Linked DNA regions of Thiorhodovibrio frisius. The protein of the gene in region 1 interacts with the protein of each later gene in a pairwise test. Links are inferred from orthologs where the notes say so. Each region holds a gene or a part of one and is shown in the gene's direction. Other genes may lie near its edges. The genes, in order: Thiofri_RS21825 and ssb.

Region 1 (4,449 bases):
GAGCAGCACCGGCAGAACTTCCAGCAAACGCGCGCCACGCTCCTGCAAGCGTCCACCATGGCCATGGCGTGCAGCCAGCTTGAGCTGAAAACCCAGGCGCTGCTCGCGCCAAAAAGCCACCCAGTCAGCATTGAGTGTATTGGGCTGCGCGGTAGAGCCAATGGTGTTGTCCTGCTCCCAGCCAAAGTGCTCACGCGTGCGCCGATGCATTTGCGCGAGTTGCCGTCCGGCCTCGGCGGCGCTGTCGCCGCGCTGGCGGCCAAGATCGATCCACTCCATAGCAATGAATGCCTGACCGCCCGCAATTCCGGTGCATAGCGGCTGAGGCACGCGCGGACCATCGGCGGCTGCAAGCTCGGCCAGACCAGCCGCCTCGGCCTCGAACATAGCAAGCGTCTCGCCCTGGTTGAGTTTGACGAAAAAAGCCCGTTCACCATCGGCAAGCTGATAAGCCGAGTTGATGCAGCCACCGCCGACGGAGCGCGGCGCCGACGGAGAGAAATGCTTGCCGCTCGCAGCGGCGATCTGTTCGGAGATAAGCGGCCAGTGCATAAGTACTATGAGTCTAGTGTCGCGGTTCAGGCCACGCCCGGCATGCTTACCAAACGCTTCAACAGCGGGCTGGTGCGCGGAAAATGCGCGCGCAGAAACTCCATTTGGTCGACCAACACATGCCGGCCCATCAGATAGATGTATTCGGCATGGGTGGGCGTAAAGGGCACAGCAAGCAGCTCCATGCGCGCAGCCTCGGGCGTGCGCCCGGCCTTATAATTGTTGCAGCGCACGCAGGCAGTGACCACATTGTTCCAGTGGTTGCGCCCGCCCTGGCTGATTGGGCGCACATGATCGCGCGACAACTGGCGGTCTGAGAAACGCCCACCACAGTAAAGGCAGAGATGACCGTCGCGCTGAAACAGGGTGCGATTGCTCAGCGGCGGCGTGTAATCATCGCGCAGCTTGCTTGGCGCGTGCTGGGTACCATGGGTGGCGATAATAGAATGCACGCTGAGCTGGCTGCGCTCGCGCGTGATGGCGTTAATGCCACCGCGTAGCAAAAAAATGGCATCCCCGCAGGAATAGGCCACCTGCCCGAGAAAATAGAGCCGCGCCGCCACGCGATAATCGACCCACTCTAAAGGCATCCCGCCCAAATCAGTTCGAAGAATCTGCTGATTGAGTAACACGGTGATACAAGCCTGGATCGACAATACTGGTGCATGATACCGCCTCCGCCCGGCAACGCAACTGCTGGAAGTTTGGCTGACGCCGGGCTACCGCTCGCGCCTGCCCGCCGATGATGCCAACTTTGCAACTGTGTTTTCAACAATGCGCGGAAATCTGCAAAATCGACCAGCGTTGCTAATCGCGGCTATTCCAGCCGGGTCCGAGCATCGGGGCTTGACATTGAGCTCGGACTTTCAACAGCTTCCGAGGTGGCACCCGGTAAGCAACCAAAGAGTCCGAGACGGCTAGCACAAGCTGTCATAGATTGTCCGCACAACGCGACTTATCCATTGTTTTTATTGATATTTCTGAACATCTGGCCAAGAAGTAAGCAACATCAAGAAGTTGTAATATTTCTACCGACTTGGAACCAATGTGACAGCCTTATCCCCATACTTATCCACAGCCTTTGTGAACATTTTTCGGAACCAGCCGCCGCTGCGCGCAGCGGTAGTCGCCGGCCACATCGCCGCTTATTCTAAATCGGGCTGCTACCCGTCTTCTGCTGAGCCGGACCCCATTCACCGACGAAAGCCGCGCGCCTTGCTTGGTGCCGATTACCAGGCGTCGGTCGGCCACATCATTCACCCAGACTTGCCGCGATGAAACCAGCGAGAGATGGCCCCGCGATTCTGCAAGTCGCCGTCGCCGCACCCCTGCCCGAGCTGTTCGACTACCTCCCGCTGACCAATGGTGACACCAGCCCGAAACCCCAGCCCGGCATGCGGGTGCTGGTGCCCTTCGGTCGCGGCCGGCGGGTCGGTATGATCGTGGGAATCGCCGCCGACAGCGATCTGCCACCGGAACGGCTCAAGGGCATGCTGGCGATTCTCGATCAGGAGCCCCTGTTACAACCGGCAGATCTGGAATTCATTCTCTGGAGCGCGCGCTATTACCGCGCAGCCCCTGGAGAAGCCCTGTTCACCGCCCTGCCAACGCGACTGCGGCGGCCAGAGCCTGCGCAAACCCGCAACCTGCCTGGGTGGCGGCTGACTGCGGCCGGGCAAACTACCGCGTCTGCCACCCTTAACCGCGCGCCACGCCAAAGGGCAACCATTGACTACTTGCACGAGTGTCCAGCCGGGGTCAGCCAGCGTCAGCTCAATGACGCGCTTGGCGCCTGCGGCCCCAGTCTGCGCGCCTTGGCCGAGAGAGGGCTGATCGAGCCTTGTCAGGTGGCACCTCCCGCGCTGGTGCCTCAGGAGGCTGACGAGCCACCAGCGCCCGCCGAGATGGCACCCACTCCGGAACTTAACCCGCAACAAGCCGAGGCGGTCGCTGCCGTGCGCGCCAGCCAGGGCTTTGCGGGCTTTCTGCTCGATGGCATCACAGGCAGCGGCAAAACGGAGGTCTATCTGCGCCTGATCGGCGACGCGCTCGACCTCGGCTGCCAAATTTTGATCCTGGTGCCCGAGATCGGTCTGACCCCGCAGCTCGAGCAGCGTTTACGCGCGCGCATCCCGGCACCCATGGTGGTGCTGCATTCAGGTCTGAGCGAGCGCGAGCGCGAAGAGCGCTGGTTCCAGGGCGCGCGCGGCCGGGCGCGGGTGCTGCTCGGCACCCGCTCGGCCATTTTCGCACCGCTGCCAGAGCTTGCCCTGATCATTGTCGACGAGGAACATGACTTGTCACTCAAGCAGCAGGACGGCTTTCGCTATTCGGCGCGCGATCTCGCCGTGCGCCGCGCGCAACTATGCGACTGCCCGGTGATCCTGGGCTCCGCCACGCCCTCGCTTGAGAGCCTGCACAATTGCGAACGCGGGCGCTACCAACGCCTGGTACTGTCGCACCGCGCCGGGCAGGCCCAGGCCCCGCGCGTTCAGGTCGCCGATATTCGCGGCCAGTATCTGGATACCGGCATGGGTCCGCTGTTGCTCCAACGCATCGAAGAGCGCATCAACCAGGGCGAACAGGTCTTGTTGTTTCTCAACCGGCGCGGCTTCTCGCCGGTGCTCACCTGCCATGATTGCGGCTGGATCAGCGAATGCATCCGCTGCGACGCGCGCCTGACCATTCATCGCAACCGCAGCGAGCTGCGCTGCCATCATTGCGGCCTGATTCGCCCGCTGCCGGCGCGTTGCCCCTATTGCGAAGGACCGGATCTGCGCCCGCTCGGCCAGGGCACCGAACGCGTCGAGGACAGCCTGCGCCAGCGCTTTCCCGGCATTCCGCTCGCGCGCATCGACCGCGACAGCACCAGTCGCAAGGGCGAGCTCGAGCGCCTGCTCGCCGGGGCACTCAATGGGGAGTTTCGCATCCTGCTCGGCACCCAGATGCTGGCCAAGGGCCACCACCTTCCAGGCATCACGCTGGTTGGCATTCTTGATCTGGACCACGGCCTTTATGGCGCCGACTTTCGCGCCACCGAGCGCATGGCGCAGCTGCTGGTGCAGGTTGCCGGGCGCGCCGGACGGGCTGAGAAACCCGGCACTGTCATACTGCAAACCCGCCACCCGCATCATCCCATGCTGCGCGCCCTGCTCGAACGTGGCTATGGCGCCTTCGCCCGCGCCGCGCTCGCGGAGCGCCGCGCCGCCGGCATGCCGCCTTTTTCTTACCAGGTACTGATCCGCGCCGACAGCCCGCGCGAGGAAGCGGCAATGGCCTTTTTGCAGCAAGCCGCGACCCAGGCACGCGAGCTACAGACTCCAGACATCGAACTCTGGGGGCCAGCGCCGGCAGCCATGGAGCAACGCGCGGGCAGACACCGCGCCCAATTGCTCCTGCAAGCACCCGAGCGCGCCCCGCTGCACCGACTGCTCGAGCGCCTGCTGCCGCGCCTGCGCGCCCTGCCCCGCCCCCGCGAACTGCGCTTCAGCCTGGATGTGGACCCGCAGGAGACGCTGTAGGTGGTGTCCGCGAACAAGTATCCCGGCAGTTTGCCTGTGGGCGAATCAATTCGCCTCTACGGCACTGATCGGCAGGTTTCCGAAGATCCATAGCCCCAAACACCCCGAAGAATTTCAGCTGTACTTTCACGGTAATGTAGCGATGCTTTCATGCTTTCCGTTATCCTAGCCGCAGTCGCTCTTTAAAGCTTGGGGCCATTCAGATGCCCCATCTCTACCGCCTTTGTCCGAAACACGCATGAAGCAAGCACTCCTCTCCCTGGTTGAACAAGCCTGGGCTGCCCTGGCGAGCCAGGATGGATTCGACCCGAGCGCCGCCCAAGGCCGCGCGCAAATTGATCGCGCGCGCGATCCGGCCCATGGCGACTTCGCCACC
Region 2 (8,266 bases), 2.1 Mb from region 1 along the record:
AGGCCTTTGCGGTCTTTCTGCCAGTGCGCTCAGTCGGAGTGGTTGGAGACAACCGTCAGTATGCGCATGTGATCGCGCTGCGCGCGGTCGAAACCATCGACTTCATGACCGCCCGCTGGGCAGAACTGCCATACGACTTTCTTGCCCAGGTCAGTCACAGAATTGTCAATGAGGTCGCCGGCATTTCCCGGGTCGTCTATGATGTGACCGGCAAGCCTCCCGGCACCATTGAATGGGAATAGGAAGGGAGCCGCAGTTGACCGATAACGGCCTGCGCAGTGGAGGATGATCGCTGGATACAGCGGGCGCTTGCCTTGGCCGGGCGGGCCGCCGATGAGGGGGAAGTGCCTGTCGGCGCTCTGCTGGTAATTGATGGGGAAATTGTTGGTGAGGGCTGGAATCGCCCCATCACACTGCACGACCCAAGCGCTCATGCCGAAATTCTGGCATTGCGCGATGCCGGACGCCGACGTGGCAATTACCGACTGCCAGGTTCCAGCCTTTATGTCACCCTTGAGCCCTGCGTCATGTGCGCCGGTGCCATCATCCATGCTCGGGTGGAGACTGTGATTTTTGGTGCCACGGACCCCAAGGCAGGCGCCTGTGGTAGCCGCTTTGATCTGCTGCCCGCAGACGGGCGTTTCAATCACCGCACTCAGTGTCGCGGGCCCGTCCTTGCCGATGCCTGCGGCGAACTCTTGCGGGGATTTTTCAGAACCAGACGCGCATCCCAGAAGAGGCCAGCCGATACCTAAGCGGGCCAAGTGGAAGACATCTCACAAGCCAACAAATAACCGCGCCACGCGAGCAGCCGTGACGCGGTTATTTAGCTAATCCGCTAATGCTTGCTAGCAGCACGCTTGGCGGAAATGGCGCCGCCCATTGATGCTTTGAAAAACAAAGTACCAACAAAGCCGGCCACAGCCACCCAGATAGTCATCATGAGGGGCTTGGTAGGCGCTTCAGCCACCTGAAAGGCTTCGCCCAGCTTGATCAAGGCCGGATTGTTTTCTGGAACAGCGATCAGATAAGCGACGAAAACCATAAACGCGGCGAAGAAAATCATCTTGATATTCATCTGGATAGCCGCGAGCAGGGTGGTGAAAGCAATCAGATACAGCAACAAAATGGTGTATTGCGGATCCGGGATCAGTTCGCGGATACCCTGGATATTGAGCACATAGACTAAAGCGAACAAGGCACCCCAATGGACACACTGCCTGATCAGGTACCACAGGCTGGAATTCCCATTAAGATACGCTTGGCTCCACCCGGAAAACAGAAAGTAGAGCGCGATGAAGCCCATGAAATATTCCCAGTACATGAAGGCCTCGGAGAAGCCTCCGCTGGTAAGGTTATAAAGCAGGACAGTGGCACCGAAGAGAACCAATAACGGCATCAGGCCGAGTAGCATGGAGCCACCGCCCTTGGACTTGGCGGACGAAGATCCGGTTGATGCGTCGGTGCTTGGCGACTGGGACATGGAATTTCCTCCCATGAAGAGATCGATGGTAAGTAGACCGAGCCTGTACGGCGGATGCCTGAACGAGGGATCGATCGAGCGACGGACTTGGAGCGCTATGGCTCACCCCCTCATATTAACCTTTTGCTAATTGGGTGTTAAGAAAAAAACTGACCTGGCGCAGGTTAAATGCGGAAATAATCTGAATCGAGGAGCCAGGGGCACGCTCCTCAGGCAGCTGCCTTCCGGCACAGAGTATGCTTTAAAGGCAGATTTTTTGCATGCCTGTCGGCTCCGGAAGAACTCAGAACGGCCAGATCAGCGGCACCAGCAAAATGGTCACCAGCCCCACCAGCATCGTCAGAGGCGTGCCGACGCGGACAAAGTCCGAGAACCGATAACCGCCGACGCTATACACCATCAGATTAGTCTGATATCCGATGGGCGTGGCGAAACTGGCCGAGGCGGCGATCATGACGACCACCATGAAGCCGGTTGGATCGACCCCCATCTGCATGGCCGTATCCAGCGCGATCGGAAACGCCAGTACCGCCGCAACATTGTTGGTAGCCACGGCGGTCAGTAGAGCGGTGACGACAAACACCAGGACCAGCGACAGCCAGGGACCACCCTGGGCAAGCCCAATCAAGGAGCCTGCCAGCAGGGTCGCAACCCCGGTTTTTTCGAGTGCGGCACCAATACCGAAGGATGTCGCAATCACCGTCAGCACCTGCCGATCCGGCGCGCGCCGAGCCACCCGTCCTGGCGTGCAGCCGCTCATGATCATGGCTCCGGCTGCCAGCAGCGCGGCCTCGAGCATGCTCAAGAATCCAGAACCGGCCGCTGCCACCATGGCCACGACAATGGTGATGGCCAGGGGGGCACGCTGGTGATTGAGCGGGTGCTGATCGCCGAGCTGACTGACGACCAGAAAATCGCGCGAATCGCGCTGTTGCAGCACAAACTCCGGGTGCGATTCGAGTAACAGCGTATCGCCCGGGCTCAAGGCAATATCGCCGATCTTGCCGCACACCCGCTCGCCATTGCGCGACAGGGCGATGATCACCGCATTGTAGCGGGCGCGAAAACGGCCCTCGCGCACTGTCTGGCCGATCAGAGGGCATTTGTTCGACAAGACCACTTCCACGAAACAACGATCACGCCGAGGTCCGTCGAGCTTGAACACCTGATTGGTCGCCGGCACCAGACCGCGAATGCGCTGTAGATCCATCACCGAGTCGATCACGCCTGCAAACACCAGCCGATCATTCTGGTGCAGCAACTCCTGGGACGAAACCGCCGGGATAATTCGATCCTGACGCTCGATTTCAATCAAAAACAGCCCCGGTAGTTGGCGCAGCCCTGCCTGCTCGACACGCTTGCCGGCAAGCGGACTGTTTGGCTCGACTAGCATCTCGACCGTGTAGCGGCGAACATCCTCGAACGCCGCCACCGTCGCTGGCCGCGTCGGCAGCAGCCAGCGCCCGGCCAGCACCAGAAACAGCACCACTGTCACCACCACCGGCAGCCCGATCCAGGCTAGTTCAAACAAGCCAAGGCCCGCCGCGCCGGTGCGCTCCACATAGAGCCCATTGACCACCAGATTGGTGCTGGTGCCAATCAGGGTACAGGCACCCCCGGCAATGCTGGCATAGCTTAATGGAATCAGTAGTTTGGATAATTGCAGACGGTTGCGTTTGGCCCACTCGGTGACTGCGGGAATGAAAATGGCAACGACAGGTGTATTGTTTAGAAAAGCGCTCAAGCCCGCCACCGGAAGCATCAGACGCAGTTGCGCGCCGGTTGCTCCGCGCGGGCGCCCGAGCAACGACTGACTGATCCAACCAACGGCGCCGGTTTCGGTCAGTCCGCTGACCACGACATAGAGCACAGCAACCGTCAGCATCCCAGGGTTAGAAAAACCAGCCAGGGCTTCGATCGGGGTCAGAATGCCCGACACGAGCAGCAGAGTCAGCACGCCTGAGGTGACGATGTCGGGCGCAATGCGCGTTCTTGCAAGAAGCGTAAAACACACCAGAACCAAGCCGAGGGTAAAGATGCCCTGCCAGCCCAGCGTGAGAAAATCGGCCATGCCTGCTGCCCTTAGTGGATGGTGGATTGTCGCCGGTAAATGATGGATGATTGTGCAACTTTCTGCCAACGCGTGCCAATTATCTAGAATCAATCTCAATAAATGTCTTTAATTATCTGTTTTGTAATTAAATGATCGCACGCGTCCTTCAGCACTACGGGCTGCCTACGGCCCTTATTCTGATACTCGGCTTGCTGGGGGCGTTCAGCATCGCCAGTCGCCTGCAACCGCCCCCCGAACTGACCACCCCGGTCTCAAGGCTTATTCTTGATCGCGACGGCCAGCTTTTGCGCGCCGCTCCGGTCAGTGATGGACGCTGGCGCCTGCCGCTGCGCCTCAAGGACATCGATCCCCAGCTGATCGACCTCTTGCTGGTGTGGGAAGACCGCCGCTTCTTTACCCACCATGGTGTCGACTGGGCGGCCATGGTTCGCGCCCTGACCCAAATGCTGGGCGAAGGGCGCATCGTCTCCGGTGGCTCCACGCTCAGCATGCAGCTTGTGCGTCTGCTCGAGCAGAGCCACACCCGCTCGCTGAGCGGAAAATGGCAGCAGGTCCTAGGGGCACTTGCGCTTGAACGCTCGGCTAGCAAGACGGAGATATTACAAGCCTATCTGCAACACGCCGGCTATGGCGGCAATCTTGAAGGGGTGCGTTCCGCCAGTCTGGCGTATTTTGGCAAGGAACCGCGCCGCCTGAGCGCAGCCGAGGCCGCATTGCTAGTTGCCCTGCCCCAATCCCCGGAGCGACGGCGCCCGGATCGCTTCCCTGAGACGGCCAGGGACGCGCGCAACCGGGTGCTCGCCCGCGCTGCCGCGCGCGGAATCATCAGCCCAGAACTGGCCGAACAGGCCATGCAGGAAGCTGTCCCGCGCCAGCGCCGCCCACTCCCGCAACTCGCGGCCCATCGCGCCGAATACTGGTGGCGGCGCCTGCCCGATGCACCCGTGCTGCAACTCACCCTGTCGGCCCCGCTACAACAGGCGCTTGAAACCCTGGCCAGGGAACATGCTACTGCCCTCGCCCCGTCTGTTTCCCTAGCCATCATGGTAGTCGAGCACAGTTCCGGTGAAGTGCTGGCATCGGTTGGCTCGGCCGGCTACACCGATGTCGCGCGCGATGGCTTCATCGACATGACTGACGCCGTGCGCTCCCCCGGCTCGACCCTGAAACCGCTCATTTATGGCCTTGGGTTCGAGCTTGGCATCGCCCACCCCGAAAGCCTGATCGAGGATCGCCCGATGGGCTTCGGTGACTACGCCCCGGCCAATTTCGATGGCGATTTTACCGGCACAGTAACGGTGCGCGAGGCGCTGCAACGCTCGCTCAACGTCCCTGCGGTCATTATGCTCGAGCACATCGGCCCGGTGCGGCTGCTGGCGCGACTCAGGCGCGCGGGTGCCGCGCCGCAACTCCCTGGCAACCGCCCCGCCGGTCTGGCCATCGCGCTTGGCGGTGTCGGTCTGCGCCTGCGCGATCTGATGGCCCTCTATACCGCCATTGCCCGCGGCGGACAGCCCGTTGCCCTGAGCGAACAACGCGCACTCTCCACGACTTCGCCAACACGGCGCCCGAGTCCACCAACGCCCGTACTGGACCCGCGCGCCGCATGGTACCTGACTTCCATTCTGTCCGGCGCCAATGCTACGAACGGGGGAGCAGCGGCCATCGCGGTCAAAACCGGAACTTCATTCGGCTATCGCGATGCCTGGGCGCTCGGCTTCGACGGGCGCCATGTTGTCGGCGTCTGGGCCGGCCGCCCCGATGGCGCGCCAGTCACCGAACTGACCGGCGCGAGCGTCGCCGTGCCAATCCTCGTCGATGCCTTTGCGCGTCTGGGCCGACCCACTGCCTTTCCCGCCGCGCCACCTGGAATCTTGCAACTTAGCAGCGACCAGCTCCCGTCACCGCTGCAGAAAGTCGGCAGCCGCAGTGCGCACGGATTCGCCTCGCCCCAAGTACAGATCGCCTACCCACCAGATGGCGCCCGTATCGATCTCAATGCCGCCAATTCGTCCAGCTCGCCGCCGGCACTAATTCTTAAGGCCCGAGGCGGTCAGCCACCCTTTCGCTGGATCATCAATGGTCAGCCGATCAGAAGCGACGCCTTTGCGCGCTCCAGTCGCTGGTACCCGGACGGTCGCGGATTCGCCCGGGTTCTGCTGATCGACGCGGCCGGCAGCCAGGCAACAACGCAGATCTTCATCGATTGAGTGCCAGGGTCAGCCAGCCACTGGACAATACGCCAGCCCATTCGGCAAGATGAGCACAGATTTACTTAACGGAGATGGAGAACGCAAATGGCTTCCCGTGGCGTCAACAAAGTGATTCTTATTGGCAACCTCGGCAATGATCCCGAGATTCGCTACTTTCCCAATGGCGATGCAGTAACCAACTTGTCCATCGCCACCAGCGAGTCATGGAAAGACCGCAACACCGGCGAACCCCAGGAACGCACCGAATGGCACCGCATCGTGATTCGCGGAAAACTCGCCGAAATCGCCAAGCAGTATCTGCGCAAAGGCTCCAAGGTTTTCATCGAAGGCAAGCTGCGAACACGAAAATGGCAGGGCCAAGATGGCCAGGACCGCTATACGACCGAGGTTATTGTCGACATGACCGGCAGCATGCAGATGCTCGACAGCCGTCCCAGTGGCGGCGATTATGGCGCCGACAACTCCGGCGGCAGCTGGACGAGCGACCCGGCCCCCGGCATTGGGACAGCCGCTGCGACCACCTATGCGCAAGCCCCATATCCTGACCAGCAATCTCCTCAACAGCAAGCTCCGGCGCCCCAAAACTCCGGCCAATATCCGAGCCAATACCCCAACCAGCAACCAGCCCAGTCTCCGGCACCGCCCCCCGATCAATCCGGACCAGGTTTGGATGAACCTTTCGACGACGACATTCCTTTTTAGGTCGTTTCCGTAAACAAATATCTCAGCTGGCTGCTTTGGGACATCATTTTTCCGAAATCACCTTAGTCTGTCGTCTGTCTGGTCAGCCCGGGCCGCATCGAAATCCCCGCCAGATCTTTCCGATGCATACATCCCCGTCGCGCGAATCATCGCAAAAACCGGCTCTGGCAGCAGATAACGTGGACTCTCCCCCAATGCCAGGGCAGCGCGGATGGCGGTGGCGGAGATGGCAAGCTGGGTGACGTGCTGATACCAGATAGCGCCAGCCGGTGTTTGGCGCAGTCGTTCAACCTCAGCCGTGCGCTGCCGAGCGAGCATGGCGTGCAGGCGCGGATCACTGGGCTCGCTGGCTTCCGGGCGGCGCATCACGACCAGATGCGCCAGTTTCAGAATCCGCTCAGGTTGGTGCCAGTCGGCAAAGGTCTCGAAGGCATCGCCGCCGATCAGCAGGCACAATGGACGCTGCTGCCCGAACTCCGCGCGCAGGGATAAGAGCGTATCGAGCGTGCGCGAGGGGCCCGCGCGATCAAGCTCGCGGCGATCAACAAAGAACCCCGGCTGATCGGCGACTGCGGCCTCAAGCATGCGCAGGCGCGCTTCACCCGAGGCCACCGGCTGGGCACGATGCACAGCCTGATTGAGCGGGATAAGTCGCAACTCCTCAAGCCCCAACGTCTGATGCACCTCAAGCGCCGGGCGCAAATGGCCAAAATGGACCGGATCGAAGGTGCCGCCGAAGATGCCGATCATGGGCCAGACAGCTTAAGCGCGAATCTCACCATCCCCGAGCACGACAAATTTCTGGCTGGTCAGACCTTCCAGTCCAACCGGGCCGCGGGCATGAAACTTGTCGGTGCTAATGCCGATTTCGGCACCTAGACCGTACTCGAAGCCGTCGGCAAAGCGGGTGGAGGCATTGACCATCACCGAACTGGAATCGACCTCGCGCAAAAAGCGCCGGGCGCGACTGTAGTCTTCGGTCACAATGCTGTCGGTGTGGCGCGAACTGTGGCACTCGATGTGGTCGATGGCCGCATCCAAGCCAGAAACGACCCGAATAGACAGAATGGCGGCCAGATACTCGGTGTCCCAATCGGCATCGGTTGCGGGCACAGCAGCGGAGATCAGCCGGCAGGTCTCAGCACAGCCGCGCAGTTCAACACCCTTCTCGGTCAGCGCGCTGGCCAGGCGCGGCAGAATATCTGCCGCCACAGGCGCGGCCACCAGCAGGGTCTCCATGGTGTTGCAGGTGCCGTAGCGCTGGGTCTTGGCATTGAGCGCGATGGCAAACGCCTTGTCGAGATCGGCTTGATCGTCGATATACACATGACAGATGCCATCGAGATGCTTGATGACCGGCATACGCGCCTCGCGACTGATGCGCTCGATCAGCCCCTTGCCACCGCGAGGAATGATGACATCGACGTATTCCGGCCGACTCAGCATGGCACCCACGGCGGCGCGATCAGTGGTGGCGATCACCTGCACCGCATCGAGCGGCAGCCCGGCCTGCTCCAGCCCCGAGCGAATACAGGCGGCGATGGCCTGGTTGGAATGAAAGGCTTCTGAGCCGCCGCGTAACAGGCTAGCGTTGCCGGATTTCAGGCACAGGGCCGCGGCATCGGCAGTCACATTGGGCCGCGACTCGTAAATGATGCCAACGACACCAAGGGGCACCCGCATGCGCCCGACCTGAATACCGGAGGGGCGGTAGTTGAGATCGGTAATGGCACCGACCGGATCGGGCAGCGCGGCGATTTGCTGCAACCCTTCGATCATGGCGTCGATGCGCGC

What was found.
Region 2: the proteins of Thiofri_RS21825 (region 1) and ssb interact in binary tests that used the Escherichia coli proteins (3 or more experiments, as listed by UniProt). The link is inferred for Thiorhodovibrio frisius from one-to-one orthologs.

The regions. Positions count from the first base shown.
Region 1 is NZ_CP121471.1:4,779,168-4,783,616, forward strand. The notes cover bases 1,455-4,449. They hold Thiofri_RS21825 (primosomal protein N'), read left to right. Parts: upstream 1,455-1,826; coding sequence 1,827-4,073; downstream 4,074-4,449. Other genes in these bases: argS (arginine--tRNA ligase), read left to right, coding at 4,312-4,449. Outside these bases: Thiofri_RS21815 (fructosamine kinase family protein), read right to left, coding at 1-552; Thiofri_RS21820 (HNH endonuclease), read right to left, coding at 579-1,142.
Region 2 is NZ_CP121471.1:2,724,392-2,732,657, forward strand. The notes cover bases 4,958-7,663. They hold ssb (single-stranded DNA-binding protein), read left to right. Parts: upstream 4,958-5,854; coding sequence 5,855-6,472; downstream 6,473-7,663. Other genes in these bases: pbpC (penicillin-binding protein 1C), read left to right, coding at 4,958-5,767; nadD (nicotinate-nucleotide adenylyltransferase), read right to left, coding at 6,530-7,222; Thiofri_RS12655 (glutamate-5-semialdehyde dehydrogenase), read right to left, coding at 7,235-7,663. Outside these bases: guaA (glutamine-hydrolyzing GMP synthase), read left to right, coding at 1-242; tRNA adenosine(34) deaminase TadA, read left to right, coding at 279-755; Thiofri_RS12630 (hypothetical protein), read right to left, coding at 839-1,483; Thiofri_RS12635 (SLC13 family permease), read right to left, coding at 1,767-3,554; more of pbpC, read left to right, coding at 3,686-4,957; more of Thiofri_RS12655, read right to left, coding at 7,664-8,266. UniProt on the Escherichia coli protein: Plays an important role in DNA replication, recombination and repair. Binds to ssDNA and to an array of partner proteins to recruit them to their sites of action during DNA metabolism. Acts as a sliding platform that migrates on DNA via reptation.